2 regions of the Bacillus lumedeiriae genome follow, and region 1 is predicted to be linked to the other one. Evidence: riboswitches for the same ligand, from Rfam matches in the RefSeq annotation. Region 1 holds a riboswitch; the other holds the start of a gene.
The links. A riboswitch is a leader RNA that binds a small molecule or an ion and turns the genes downstream of it on or off. The one in region 1 is predicted to bind thiamine pyrophosphate.
Positions count from the first base shown of each region.

Region 2: it holds a riboswitch for thiamine pyrophosphate, as region 1 does, so the genes downstream of both, thiC (phosphomethylpyrimidine synthase ThiC) here and tenA (thiaminase II) in region 1, are expected to answer to the same signal.

Region 1 is NZ_JAUIYO010000004.1:17,415-25,331, reverse strand. Features, by position in the region: gene QYG89_RS07735 (YifB family Mg chelatase-like AAA ATPase) at 1-962, shown strand, start outside; gene QYG89_RS07730 (transposase) at 962-1,510, shown strand; gene QYG89_RS07725 (S-layer homology domain-containing protein) at 1,814-3,619, shown strand; gene tenA (thiaminase II) at 3,768-4,454, opposite strand; TPP riboswitch at 4,563-4,667, opposite strand; gene QYG89_RS07715 (S-layer homology domain-containing protein) at 4,834-6,507, shown strand; gene QYG89_RS07710 (stalk domain-containing protein) at 6,641-7,510, shown strand.
Region 2 is NZ_JAUIYO010000011.1:5,313-13,229, forward strand. Features, by position in the region: gene QYG89_RS12520 (polysaccharide deacetylase) at 1-860, shown strand, start outside; gene QYG89_RS12525 (SIMPL domain-containing protein) at 1,000-1,677, opposite strand; TPP riboswitch at 1,913-2,027, shown strand; gene thiC (phosphomethylpyrimidine synthase ThiC) at 2,174-3,961, shown strand; gene QYG89_RS12535 (serine protease) at 3,983-4,150, shown strand; gene QYG89_RS12540 (ABC transporter substrate-binding protein) at 4,541-5,497, opposite strand; gene QYG89_RS12545 (FecCD family ABC transporter permease) at 5,751-6,749, shown strand; gene QYG89_RS12550 (FecCD family ABC transporter permease) at 6,746-7,795, shown strand; gene QYG89_RS12555 ((2Fe-2S)-binding protein) at 7,830-7,917, shown strand, end outside.

The DNA of each region.
Region 1 (7,917 bases):
ATCAAAAAGATTTCTGTCATATCATCGGTCATGAACAAGCAAAGCGCGCATTAGAAATAGCGGCGGCCGGCGGACATAATGTCTTAATGAGCGGGCCTCCTGGCTGTGGCAAAAGCCTGCTGGCAGAAGCATTTCCTTCTATTCTCCCGCCTTTATCGAAAGAGGCCCAGCTGGAAGTCATTAGTCTATACCAACTGGCAAAAGAACAGCTTGTTTCTCCGCAAATCGCTCCTTATCGACATCCTCATCATTCCGCTTCTTCTGTTGCCATTATAGGCGGCGGCACTTACCCGAAGCCGGGGGAAATTTCACTCGCTCACCGCGGTGTTTTGTTTCTAGATGAAATGGCGGAATTTACGAAAAAAACGCTCGATATGCTCAGACAGCCGTTGGAAACAGGCAAAGTAACGATCAGCCGGGCGCATTCCACTGTTACTTATCCCGCTTCTTTTATCCTCATTGGAGCAATGAACCCCTGCCCTTGCGGCTACCTTGGCTCCAACATTCGTTATTGTACATGCAGCCCGAAAAGTATCCAAGCGTACCAAAATCGCGTTTCAGGGCCTGTCTATGATCGAATCGATATTCTGCTGTCTTTAAGATCAGTGAATCTCAGTCAACAGACAGCAAAAACAGAAACATCGTCGGCTATTCGTCTTCGTGTGAAAAAGGCACAAGACAGACAATTCGAAAGGTATCAAGAGCAACTATGCAATGCAAAGGTGCCATTTGAAATGTTAACAGCTGCAAGCCCCCTGACGGAAAGCCAACGTAACATGATTGCCCAGATAGCAGTTAAGCAGCAATGGAGCAGCCGCGTTCAGATCAAACTGATCCGCCTGGCAAGGACGATCTCTGATTTGGCGGGAGAAAGCAGCATCACGGATGAATCCATCTGGCAGGCGATGACGTTCAGGCGAACGAATCATTCAAACCAATCTACAGCTGTAAGGGAAAACTAATGGCGCGTAAGAAAAGAATATGGATACCTCATCGGTTTTATCACATCGTTTGCCGGGGAAATCGCCGTGATCCGTTATTTCGTCACGCTAACGACTTTCAAGCCTTTTTCCACATCCTCAATCAACTGTATGATAAATACCCCTTCGAACTGGCTTCCTATTGCTTAATGACCAACCATTTTCATCTGCAAATGCGCTCACAGGAGCATTCGATTTCCAAAGTAATGTCACTCATCAACAAAAGGTATGCTAATTACTATAATACCCGTTACCGTCTCACAGGCCATGTATTCGAAAAGCGCTTTTTTGATCAAATGATAGACACGAAAGAAGGAATGTTGAATGTCAGCCGCTATATTCACCTGAATCCAGTTGAAGCCAAAATGATCCATCGTCCTGAGCTTTATCGGTGGAGCAGCTGTCCGCTTTTTTATTATAATCATGTATCCAATCAGCTAGTTTATATGAATATCCATAGCGTATTAGATTATTTTACAGGGACGGACGAAGAGAAGAAAAAGAAATATATAGAAGCGATGAAACTATAGGAGAGTGCCTGTCACTACCCGAAGTTTGTCGAAAGATTGAGGAAGATCGGGCATTGGGGTCAGACCCCTGTCGCTCCAGATCAATTATGCTATTAGATAGAGGAAATCATGTGTTTATAAAAGCATGGTTTCTTCTTTTGTTTTCCTCTCTTTTTATCTATCATTTGCTCGTGGATAAAAATGTAATATATGGTAATAACTTTTGTGTGGGCGCAAGGCAAAAAAGAAGGATTTCTTTGCTAAAATAGAGCATGGGGTTACGTCTTGTAAGCTACTAGAATACATCGTCGGAGGAAAGTACATATGGGATTAAGGTCAAGTTTTTGCAACAAGTTCATCGCAGCTGCGGCCACTGCCGTTATTGCGTTAACAGCGGCCGCATCAGGGGCTCAAGCCGCTAATTATAAGGATGTGCATCCAGATGGCCGTTATAAAGAAGCGGTGGATTACTTAGTTGAGCATGATATTGCGAAGGGATATTCGGAGGAATTATTCGGTACAGATCTTTCGATTAAGCGCGGCGACGCAATGGTCATGATTGCGAATGCACTTAAATTGGACGTTAAAGCGGCTCCTCCGTCTCCGTTCAAAGATTTGAACAACCGGGTGAGACAGGCTGTTAACGCTGTGTATGCTAAAGGAATGATCAACGGTAAAACCAGTACTTTGTTTCAGCCTGAGGCAAATATTACACGAGCAGAAATGGCAAAAGTTATTGCGAACGCCTATCAACTTGATGGGAAAGGTGTTCAAAATGAATTCGTCGATGTCAGTGACAGATGGGACGAATACGTGGATGCGCTTGTGAAACATGGAATCACGAAAGGAAAGACACCTGATCGATTCGGAGCGGTGCAAAATGTAACGCGTGGTGAATTCGCTATATTTATGTATCGCGCCAACGCGGCGAATCCGAACATTGATTGGGAGACACCTGCGTTTACTTACAGCGGGGAACATTCTTTCAACGTTGAATACGGTGCGGAGTTTGCCATGCCTGACGTGACGGCTGTAGATAGAAATGGGAAATCTGTAAAAGTAACGAGTGTCATCACCAATCAAAATGGTCAGCCATTTGATAAAATCGATACAAAAATTCCGGGTGTCTACACGATCACCTATAAAGCGACTGACGTGACTGGCAACAAAGCGGTCATCATGGACATAACGGTCACGGTTTCTGAGCCAAAACGAGTGATTGACACGGTGAATATTGTGGATGAACACACGATTTCAGTGAAATTTAAAGAGGAAGAAGCAGTAGAAATCGATCTTGAACATGAACTTGTGCATGGTCAGAATGAAGTTACATTTACGCATGAAGGTGTTCAATACACCATTTCAGTTGAGTATGATGCGCTTACACCTGCAGTGAAGGAGGCAGAAGCAGCGATCGCTGCACTGCCGGAAAAAGTTACTCTCCAGGATGAAGAGGCTGTTACAAACGCGCGCGCACTAGTGAATAAAGTTCTTGCTATTAAAGAAGACGCAGAAATACAAGGTTTAACGACACTCGAAGAAGCAGAAGCAGCCATTAAATATTTTAAAGAAGAGCGCATTACGCTTAATCAAAGTCGTTACGTATTAAAAGTAGGCAAGACGTATAAATTGGAAGCGACTCTTACACCGACTGGGGGACCTGCGACGAGTTTACAATGGACATCAAGCAATCCTGATGTTGCAACAGTGGCACAGGATGGAACAGTCACTGCTGTTAGTGAAGGAACGACAACGATTACGGTTACAACTGAAAGCGGAAAACAAGCTTCCAGCTATATTACTGTAAGTAATAAACCGCTGCTGCAATTCAATTCGTATGCGTCTGTTACCATTAATAACGAAATCAAAGGCATAAGCACTTCGTTTATCAATATGGGCAGTCAGACAGTAAAAGTAGAAAAAGTGGAAGTGTATGAAGGGGATACAAGAAGGACTGTTTACAGCGAAGCTGATTTGTTGAGCAATGAAATTCCTGTGGAAATTAAGCCTGGCGAAAGATTTGGAATCGGCATCTCTTATAAAATTGGCCTCTGGGCAACGAAGAAAAATGTAGTCAAATACACAATCAATGATGGGGAAGAAACATTCGAGTATACATCAGAACTGTAGGCTGTCGTTGAACGTGTGATAGGGCAAAAGAAAAGTAGAGTCAGTCATTGAAAGAAAATGATTGGCTCTACTTTTGTATTTTCATAGATTTTTCTTTATTAAATCTAACATCTACATAAATAGGTGATACCTTCTTTTTCTTCTCTATTTAAGAAATCACTACTTTGCTTTTTTCCGACAGCCATCCTTCTTTTGTATAGGACATCTCCCAAAAAGCGAGTTCGTATTCTTTGGAAAGGACAAATTGTTCCGTGATTTTTTCTTTTTCCTTTTCGCTTGCGGAGTCAGCATACTGATTCAACAAATCGATTTGTTCCTGGGTAGATGTTTGGAACCGTTCACTTGCATAGGTTTTTATCCAATTTTGATAAATAGGCTCTGCAGGTGCAGCCTCTTCATATACTTTTCCAATATCGGCATATAGCCAATAACATGGCAGCAGGGCAGCGAGTGTTTGGGCAAAGCTGCCGGAAAGAGCCGCCCGGTATAAGTGAGAGGTATAAGCGTATGCTGTAGGAGCAGGACGGAAATTCTCCATTTCTTCTTCTGTAATATTTAATACTTTTGCATGTTCCTGATGGACGGTCAGCTCTGCCTGTGCCGTCAGCTTCGCTTTTTCAGCAAGCTGCGCGGTATGTTGAAAGTCATCCGCTTGTGCGGCGGCCATGGCATGGACTTTTCCATAATGCTTCAAGTAATAAATGTCCTGAAGAATATAATATTTAAATGTATCGAGCGGCAAATCACCATTCACGATTCCTTTGACAAAGGGATGATTCAAACTTAACTTCCAACTGTGTTCTGTGGCTTGTCTTAACTGATCTGTAAAAAGCATAATAAAATCCTCCTCTGTTCATTGTTTTAGGGAACTGAGGAGGAAAGGGATTTCGCTTACTCGCAAAAAGCATCTATGTACGCTTTCTAATGATTACGCAAATAAGTCAATAAGCGATTTCCGCTTCCCTCCGCTGGTATTAACCAGTTCAGGTTCCAAGGGTTTAAAGTCTACTTTTATCTCAGCCTTTCAAAGGCTCCCCTAGCAGAAAAATAATTTAATTTTCAGAATACTATCTTCAGCATATCAAAAGAAGAGAGAATGTCAAATAGGTATAGTGCCTGTCACTCCTTATATAAGTATTTCGAACTACTATTCATCTTTTAATATTGTTATAATAGGAGGTGTTTTTATTAAATATTACTATAGGAGGAAGTAAATGTTAAAGAGACTGATATTCTTAACTGCTTTGTTCGTTTTTTCAATATTCGGTGCCTCTTATGCTATGGCAGCAACTGAAGTAGAACCGAATAATACGGTGCAACAAGCGACGACAATCGGGGTGAACCAGCAGCATCAAGGGGTGCTGAGTTCATCTAGTGATGATGACTATTATAAATTTACGTTAAATAAGCCTGGGAATGTCTCAATTACAATGGCCAACTTGCCGAATTCTTCATGGTATGTGAGGGTGTATGATTCTCAAGGTACCACATTGAACACGTTCAATACGGAATATGGATCATTTGCGAATGGAAATACGAAAGACCAGATTGGGTTACCTGCGGGAACATACTACGTTAGGATCAGCAACTATACTGGGGCATCTGGAATTCCATATACGTTTAATCTGCAATACGAGGAAAGCAACCTCTATGAGCAAGAAGCCAATAATAATGTACAAAGTGCGACGAGTATGAAAGTCAACAATGTATATAAAGGTGTACTGAGTTCATCTAGTGATGATGACTATTATAAATTTACGCTAGATAAGCCTGGAAATGTATCAATCACAATGCCAAACCTTACGAATTCTTCATGGGACGTGAATGTTTATAATTCCCAAGGCACCAATCTGAATAGATTCTATACAGACTATGGATCATTTGCCACTGGGGATAAGAAGGACCAGATTGGCTTACCAGCAGGAACGTACTATATTAGGGTTAGTAACTACACGGGGGCATCCAAAGTCCCTTATCACTTTAACCTGCAATATGATGAGAGCAGTTTTGTTGAAAAAGAACTGAATGGCTCGTTTCAAGAAGCAAATCCTATTCAATTAAACTATAAATATCAGGGAGTATTAAGCTCTTCTGGCGATTATGATTATTACTCTTTCAAAGTGGATAGAACGACTAACTTGGTGATGAATATTCCTAATTTAGCTGGTTCTAGTTGGGATGTAAAAATCTATGACGAAAAAGGAAATACGATTAACCGTTTCCATACGGACTATGGCTCTTTTGCATCTGGGAACACAACCTTTCCGTTCGCTGTAACGAAGGGAACGTACTATATAAGCATTGATAACTATACTGGAGCCTCTAAAGTCCCGTATTCTTTTGCTTTGCTATCAAGAAATTTTAAAGATTTAGGGATTGGTTTCTGGGGGTACAATGAGCTTACCTACCTTTATAACAAAGGCGTGATCAGCGGATATCCTGATAATACCTTTAGACCAAACCATAACATTACTAGGGCACAGGCAGCGATTATGGTTGCGAGAGCATTAAAGTTAGACACTTCTTCTGCTTCGGGTCCGGTATTCACAGATGTTCCTAAAACGATCACTGGCTATACGTCTATTTCGGCTGTGATGAGAGAAGGGTTATTTGATGAGTTTGTTAGTACTGAATTTAAACCTTATCAAAATATCACACGGGGAGAAATGGCAAGTATTCTATCCAAAGCCTTCAAGTTAAAGTCTACTGGAGCATCAAGCTTTAAAGATACGAAGAATCATTGGGCAAATGGCAGTATCCAAGCTCTTGCAGATAACAATATCACTTTAGGATATTTAGATAATACTTTCAGACCTAACGAGAGTATTACGAGAGCGCACTTTTCACTATTCTTTGCGCGTACAATGGAAAGTGAATTTAAACAATAATCAAGTCATTGAATGTCCGAATGAAAATAGAATAGAGGAAGCGAAATGGACTGGGAAAGAGTCTATTTCGCTTCTTTTTTATATCACCTTTGATACATATGTATAAATAATGAAGAATGTGGGGGAGAAGGCAATGAAGCTGTTTACTAAAGAAACGGTTAAAGGAATGATCATTGGTTCAGTACTTACCGCCGGACTTGGTTCTGGTGCTGCCTATGCGGGAACAGTCATTCACCAATATAAAACTCCAAGAGGGAATACCGCTGCGGTTGAAGAAGAGAACGTCCATAAAAATCGGATAGGTGTCACAGTCAATGGACAAGCAGTCAATAGTGATACTTGGTATCACGATAGTGGAAAAACATTTGTGCAGCTCCGTGATGTAGCAGAGATGTTAGGAGCAAAGGTCAACTACAACTCAAAAACGATGTCAGCTGAACTTGTCTTGCAGCAAAGTCAGACGACACCTATTAACCTTATTGATTACATGCCCCCACAAATGAGTGTCAAATATTTTAAAGGCACTGGTATGGAATATGCGGAATACAAAGAAACGGTTTTGTCTTTAAAAAACGGATTATTAGAAACGTATGATGATAATGAAGGAACAAGAATCCTTTCGATTCTTGATATCAGTCAAAATGAAATCGCTGAAGTTTACCACGAAGACGAAGTATACGAAAACGGAACAGTTAATCTAGCCACTCTAGATAGATATAAACATAGAACGACATTACTCAAAAATCCAATTGAAGTTGGAAGGGAAATTAACGGACAGAAGATCATTAAAACTAATGCTGAGATTAAGGTTCCTTATGGGACGATAAAAAATGTCATTGTCTTGGAAGAACGCGAAGTTTATGACGATGGTTCTGTTCGGGTTTTTAGAAAATATTGGGCGAAACGTTTAGGGTTAGTTAAAAGTGAATCTATTCATACCAGCGGTGGTTCGAAGCATGTCATCACCTCGGAACTAGAAAGAATAGAGCCTTATAAAAATTAAGTAGGGGAGTTGATTCCTTAATAAGTTTGGTTTGAAAGGAAAAGTAGTTATTACGGAGATAGGACTTTCTTTTTTGTTTTCACTCGAATGTGAGGGTGGTTGATTGTCGCTATTCTTTCCGTTTTAGGAAAGAATGTAATCATCGTAGAAACGTTTCTTGAATTTCTTTGTGAAGTTCTGAAAGGAATTGCACGCGAAGTAAGTGTGTATTTCTTTAAAACAAGAAAACCACCCCTCGCCGTAGAAGCAGGGTGGTTCTCGCAGAACTAAATAATGTATGACAGCCACCACCCTGACGGCAGGGGCTGCGGGAGAAGTGTTGCCAGCACTTCTTTTTTTTATTATATTCTTGTTATATAGCAAATAAATAAGGGGTATTGGAGTTAGCATCGCTCATATATGCGTTG
Region 2 (7,917 bases), on a different contig from region 1:
CGAAGGAAGCTTTATTTAACGGCAAAGCAGTTTCTCCTGCGGTCATTTATACGGAAAACGGTAAACTGTATGTCGGTATCCGCTGGCTTGCGGAACAATTTGGGTTCAAGGTTGACTATCTCAGCCATCATCACACTGTAAGGATTTATACAGCAATAGGCTCCAAGTTATCCAATGAAGAATTCTTAGCAGCAAATCAATCGTTTTTTGATCAAATCAACAATGCTCCACCTACACCTATCGCCTATGTAACATTTGATGACGGTCCAAGTGCCCAGTCAGCAAGTATCTTAAAGATACTAGGCGATTATCAAGTGAAAGCGACCTTTTTTTATGTAGAGCCGAATATTAGATATCATGCTGAAATAACGAAGAAGGCTGCGGCAGAAGGGCATTACCTTGCTTTGCACAGTGTAACGCATAAAGTAAATCCTCTGTACAATTCACCGCAAAACTTTATCAATGAAATGGAAAAAACAGATCAGACATTGAAACGAGTGACTGGCCAGTCCTCAATCTTAGTCCGGGCCCCGTATGGCAGTGTACCGTATTTAAAGCAGCCGTTTCGTGATGCCATGGTCAAAAAAGGCTACCGCCTGTGGGATTGGGATGTAGATAGTGAAGACTGGCGGTACAATGCCAGCTCGAAAGCACGTATTCTCCAAAACATTCAAGCTGGTATCCAGCGGCAAAAAAAGAGCGGCGATCAGCACGTCGTCATTTTGCTGCACGAGAAAAAAATTACGGCAGATATGCTGCCTGCCATCTTGCAATATTTGAAAAAAGAAGGCTATGAGATGCGGGCTTACAATCCATCTGCCCACGTCGTTCAAAACTTTTGGAAAGATGCAAGGCTATAAATTAAGAGAATGAAGAAGTAGGGAGTGACTCAAAAGAGGCTGGTGCTTTGGCATGGAGTCACTCCTGTTTATTCTACTTGACTATGTTAATGACTGTTGTTGATTGGAGCGGAAATCAACAGGGGAGCTTAACAAAAAATTAAACCCTAGTATGATAGCCAAAAATAGCTTTCACAGCTGCATTGATTGTAAGCTCTCCCGTTTGGATAGGGGGGACCGCTTCTGAAGAGGAAGATTGTGAAAAAGCTAATACCATCGGTCTTGGATTTTCGGGCTGGCCCCCTTCTACAATTCTTAAAGGAATGTTGTTCACTGTTACACCGATTGTCCGGGCTATCGTATCCGCTTTTTCTGTTGCATTATAAATGGCGAGCTTCAATGCTTCCTGATAATAAATATTTGGGTTTGACACGCGTAATTCGATATTTCTCGCAATGTTGGCCCCATTTTTGACAGCAGCATCATATACGTTTCCAATCTTAGAAAGATCTTTAACAGTTATTTGGAGTAAATGCTCCACTTCATATCCTCTAAACACAGATTGTCCCTCAATATAATCATATTCTGGACGAATGGAATAAGCGGCCGTCCTTATATCATTTTCCTCAATGCCAATTTGTCGTAAGGCTGCAATGACCCGGCTGGAGATCATTGAGTTTTCTTGTTGAGCCGTTTGGGCATCTGGATTTTTCGTTACGATCCCGATTGTTAAGATGGCTTCATCTGGCTTTGCTGTGACATGTCCTTGACCATCTACCGTCATTATATAAGTGGGCTGATTCCGATAAGACCGGTTTGTACGGGCTGGATAATACATAAAACATTCACCTTCCTCATAAAAATGGCTTGATTTTAATTTATATGTTTATGATGTGAAAAAAGAAGGATGGCAGCGGTGATTACATGAGCCAATGCCCGGTACTTACAAGTGTAGAAAGAAGACGAAAAGAGAAATCCGGATAGAATATTACTAAAAATATAATATTCTAAAAATTATGAAAATAATATCTTGCTTTTTGTCGATATAAAGGTATAATGAAGTTAAATCGAATAGTCATAACTAGGGGAGTCCAATGAGCTGGGCTGAGAAAGAAACGCGATGAAGTTTCTTGACTCTTGGGACCTGATCTGGTTCATACCAGCGTGGGGAAGTTAGAACAATCACGAAAGCATAACTACTTCTGCATACATATGAGCCGGGTCCAATGAACGATTGGACACCGGCTTTTTTATGTACTTCTATCAACTTTTCCATTTGTTATGTGCTATATCTCGTCCTTAAACGATTAATCTATTAAAGGGAGAGATTCTTAATGTCTACTACATCTTCATTAAACGAAAAAAACATTTCCATTATGTCCAGTTTTTCCGGCAGCAAAAAAATCTACGTAGAGGGCTCACGTCCAGATTTAAAAGTGCCGATGCGTGAAATTGAGTTAAGCCCAACGACCGGTTCATTTGGAGAAGAAGAAAATCCGCCGGTACGTGTGTATGATACGAGCGGGCCATATACTGACCCTCATCATTCTATTGATATTACGAAAGGCCTGCCGGCGATCCGGAGTCCATGGATTCATGAACGCAATGATACAGAGACCTATGAAGGCAGGGAGATCAAGCCTGAAGATAACGGCTACAAAGATCAAAATGACCCGCGTGCCAATCATCAAGTGTTCCCTAGCTTAAAGCGCCAGCCGCTGCGCGCGAAAAAAGGAAAAAATGTTACTCAGCTTCATTATGCAAAGAAAGGAATTATCACACCTGAGATGGAGTTTATTGCAATTAGGGAAAATATGTCGCCTGAATTTGTAAGGGACGAAGTAGCAAGGGGCCGGGCAATTATCCCAGCTAACATTAACCATCCCGAAATCGAACCGATGATTATCGGACGCAATTTTCATGTGAAAATTAACGCCAATATCGGTAATTCTGCGGTATCTTCCTCTATTGAAGAAGAAGTGGAAAAAATGACGTGGGCCACGCGCTGGGGTGCTGATAACATTATGGATTTATCGACAGGTAAGAACATTCATACGACTCGGGAATGGATCATCCGCAATTCGCCTGTTCCAGTAGGGACTGTTCCTATTTATCAGGCCCTTGAAAAAGTAAATGGTGTAGCGGAAGATCTTACATGGGAAGTGTACCGCGACACATTGATTGAACAAGCAGAGCAGGGAGTCGATTATTTCACTATTCATGCAGGCGTTCTTCTGCGTTATGTTCCTCTAACAGCTAAACGTGTAACAGGGATCGTTTCCCGTGGAGGCTCCATTATGGCTCAATGGTGTTTGTATCATCATAAGGAAAACTTTTTGTATACTCACTTTGAAGAAATCTGTGAAATTATGAAAACGTATGATATTTCCTTCTCATTGGGAGATGGGCTGCGTCCGGGATCGATTGCTGATGCAAATGATGAAGCACAGTTTGCTGAATTAGAAACACTCGGCGAACTGACAAAAGTTGCTTGGGAGCACGATGTTCAAGTCATGGTAGAAGGACCAGGACATGTGCCGATGCATTTAATTAAAGAGAATATGGACAAGCAATTAGAAGTATGTCAGGAAGCGCCCTTCTATACACTTGGACCGCTGACGACCGATATTGCACCTGGGTATGATCATATTACATCGGCGATCGGCGCAGCGATGATCGGCTGGTACGGAACCGCGATGCTTTGTTACGTAACACCGAAAGAGCATTTAGGTCTTCCGAATAAAGACGATGTGCGTACAGGCGTAGTCACATATAAAATTGCGGCCCATGCTGCTGATTTGGCGAAAGGCCATCCAGGCGCGCATAAAAGAGATGATGCGTTATCGAAAGCCCGCTTTGAGTTCCGCTGGAGAGACCAGTTTAATTTATCATTGGATCCTGAACGTGCGCTGGAATATCATGATGAAACACTCCCGGCTGAAGGAGCAAAAACAGCCCATTTCTGCTCAATGTGCGGTCCGAAGTTTTGCAGTATGAGAATTTCACAGGACATTCGCAATTACGCGAAGGAAAACAAATTAGATACGGATGAAGCCATCGAAAAGGGGATGGAAGAGAAGGCGAAAGAATTTAAAGAAGCCGGCAGTCAGATCTATCAGTGATTTTTTAAGGAGGTTATTCGAATGAATGCCCAAAAAATCGAAGCGGAAATCAATCAACTAAAGACAGATCTTAGTTTCTTACAAAAACGGTTAAAAATGATCCAGGAAAACTGCGAACATCAATTCAAAGGGAATCAATACTATGAAACTTGTATAAAGTGTAAGAAAGTGAACGTGTTGTATTATTAACAACAGTCTAAAAGAGAATTTGTTTATCATTTGGCGGCTGGGAATTTTCCCAGCCGCTTCTATATGTATATGTAAGGGAATATTTATTCGAAAGGGGACTGTGCGGGTGGGCAGCCGCACAGCAAACGTGCATATTTTTTTCTAGTGAGAGAACAGCTCACGGGACAAGTAGGCTGTTCATATATCCATCATAATCCAATTGAGAATGAATGTCAATGATAAATGATAATGATTTTCAAATTCATTTTTAAATAGAGAGAAAAGAGTGGACTTCTTCTACTAAGAGGCAACTTCCTCATATGCTTTTTGGGATGAATTATAACTTTTAGAAAATAAAACAGGGATGCTCTTAGTCAATGAATCACTGACTTTCAGAACATCCCCATTTTTTTATTTGCTCAGCATTACTTTTTCAATGTCATCAAGCATATGATTCGCCGCGATGACACCTCCAGCTGTGTTCCAAGTAGTATCGCTCACTTTGTGGACGTTGCCGGCTTTCGCAACGTTCAAGTTTTTAAAGAGAGGATCATTAATCCATTCTTTTTCGAGTTCAGCAGCTTTGCCGTCGCCTGTTTCATACGTGAAGTAGAAAAGGATGTCACCATCCATAGCAGGCATGCGCTCTTTTGTCGCATTCATTTCAGCGAAGTCTGGCTTATCCTGCTCTTTCGGACGGGCGAAGCCAAGTTGTTCAAGGATAACACCAGAGAAAGAGTCTTTGTGGTAAATACGGACATCTCCTGCCATAAAGCGGACGATCGACACTTCTTGATTTAGCTTATCGCCAAGCTCGTCTTTCATAGAAGCGATGCGATCATTGTAGGCAGCGAGCACTTCTTCGCCTTTTTCTTCTTTATTAACAGCTTTAGCATATAATTTGAAGTTTTCTTGCCAATCGCCACGAAGCGTTTCAGAGAAAACAGTTGGAGCAATCGCGCTCAATTGGTCATATAATTTCTCTTGTCGCAGTTTATTGCCAATGATTAAATCTGGCTTTAATTTAGCGATTGCTTCTACGTTCACCGGATCTTCTTTCCCAACGACCTGTACATCTTTCATTTCATCTTTAATATGATCGTACCAAGGGTTACCTGTCCATGATTCAACAGCACCGACTGGTGTGACACCGAGAGCTAGAAGTGCTTCTGTTCCTTCGTTTGTTAAAATGACTACCCGTTTAGGTGTGCTTTTTATTTCTGTCGTTCCCATAGCATGTTCTACTGTGTAACTTCCTTCAGCTTCTTTTTTCTTTTCTGGCTGATCTTTCACTTCTTCTTTGTTGCCGCATGCACCAAGCAAGAATAACAATAAAAGAGAAAGAAAGGCCACTGATACTTTTTTCATACTCATATGTATGTTTCCTCCTATATACATAAGGTTTGTTGAAAGGAGGCTGTGCAGGTGAGCAGCCGCACCGCCGACATGAATATCCTTTCTAGTTAAGAGAATAGCAGCAGAATGCGCTGTTCCCTTAAAATCATATTTTAATTGATAATGAAAGTCAATAACTAATGATAATGATTTTCAAATTCATTGACGATCGCCATTTTCTTTTTTACAATAAAGAAAAAATGATGAATTTAGGAAGGTTTACTAGATGAAACGAAAGGAAAACAAACTATGGCTTTTGCTTGGGGGCGCAGTTTCCGTCGCGTTTCTGATGGCTGCAAGCATTGTATATGGTTATACGAACACATCATGGTCAATGGCTTATTATGCATTTACAGCATTTGATCATTCAACAGAACATATAGTGATTCAAACTGTGCGTCTTCCACGGGCGCTTATTGCGGCGGCTGTTGGGGCCAGTTTGGCCATGGCAGGTGTTATTTTACAAGGATTGACAAAAAATAGGCTCGCTTCACCGGATATTTTAGGGGTGAATTCAGGGGCTGGATTTTTCGTTGTTCTTACTTTGACACTAGTCGGTATCAATAGTGCTCATGGATTTGCCTGGGCGGCTTTTTTAGGATCAGCTGTAGCTGTTTCCCTCATGTTTGTTATCGGCTCAGCTGGAAGAGATGGATTAACGCCAATGAAGCTGACACTTGCAGGGGCAGCGATTGCGGCGATGTTTTCTTCTTTCACCCAGGGGTTGCTTGTGCTAGATGAAGCAGCGCTTGATCAAGTGTTGTTCTGGCTCGCTGGATCGGTGCAAGGAAGAAAGCTAGAACTATTGCAGGCGATCTTTCCTTATTTTGCGGGGGGCTGGATACTCGCCCTGCTTCTCGCTGGAAAACTGAATGTGATGGCGATGGGAGAAGATGTTGCCCGGGGGCTCGGATTGAACACGCGTTTGATTAAATGGTTGTCCGCCTTAGCTGTTGTGCTGCTAGCAGGAGGGTCTGTTGCTATTGCAGGACCGATTGGTTTTATCGGTATTATCATTCCCCATTTAGCGAAAAAGTGGATTGGAACGGATCATCGCTGGCTTTTGCCGTTTTCCGGGCTGCTTGGAGCTATTTTGTTAATTGGGGCTGACATTAGCGCACGGTATGTGATTATGCCACAGGAAGTGCCAGTTGGTGTCATGACAGCCGTTCTCGGTGTTCCATTCTTTATTTACATTGCAAGAAGGGAGATTAGTATGAAATGAATCGCTATATGCCGAGGCGGCTGTTTAAAAGCCGTCTATCATTCTTAGTTGATAAATATGCGGGTAAAAAAATGATAGTTTTATTTTTTCTCTTACTTGCATGTATTACAGCGAGCGCCGCGATTGGAGATATAAAGCTAAGTGTATCGGCTGTTTTTCGTACATTTTTTGGCGGGGGCACTGATTTTGATCAGTTAGTCGTATACAGCTTTCGCATGCCAAGAATGGTCATCGCCTTGCTGGCGGGTATGGCGCTCGCTGCTGCTGGAGCCATTTTGCAGGGGCTCATGCGCAATCCGCTTGCTTCACCAGATATTATTGGATTGACAGCTGGTGCCAGCGCCGCGGTTGTTGGTTTTTTAGCGATATTCAGTGATAACAGCAATGCGCTGACCGTTAGCATTCAATGGCTGCCGTTTGCTGCTTTTTTGGGTGCAGCTCTTGCGGCGTTGTCGATTTATTTGTTTGCGTGGAAACATGGGGTATCTCCGGTGCGGCTTGTATTGATTGGTATTGGGATTGCCGCTCTCATGCAGGCAGTGAAGACAGTGCTGATGATTTTAGGACCGATTCATCAGGCGGCTAAAGCAAACATCTGGCTGACCGGCACGGTAAATGGAGCAAGCTGGAAAGATGCAGCGATACTTGCTCCGTGGACGCTTATTCTATTGGCAGCGGCATTAATAGCAGCGCGCCATGTAAATATTCAGGAGCTTGGGGATGAACTAGCTATAAACGCCGGCGCCCGTGTTGAATGGCAGCGTTTTTTACTTATCATTTTGGCCACTGGACTCGTTGGAGGAGCCGTTGCTTTTGCTGGAGGCATTGGTTTTGTTGGCTTAATGGCGCCGCATATGGCCCGCCGGCTCGTCGGTTCCTCTTTTGGTGCTTTGCTGCCCGCTTCTGCTTGTATTGGTGCCATTCTTGTGATGGCCGCTGATTTAGTTGGGCGTACGATGTTTTTGCCCCTGGAAGTACCGGCAGGTGTGTTTACTGCAGGGATCGGTGCTCCTTATTTTATTTATTTATTGTTTCGAACGAAGTAAGCATAAGCTATTTATGATGAAGAGGTGGAGAAAGATGTGGACACAGGAAGAAAAAAAACTGCTGGCAGAACGCTTTCGCTTTTTAGTGGATGAATCGCTTCATATAGAGGCGGTCAAATTGA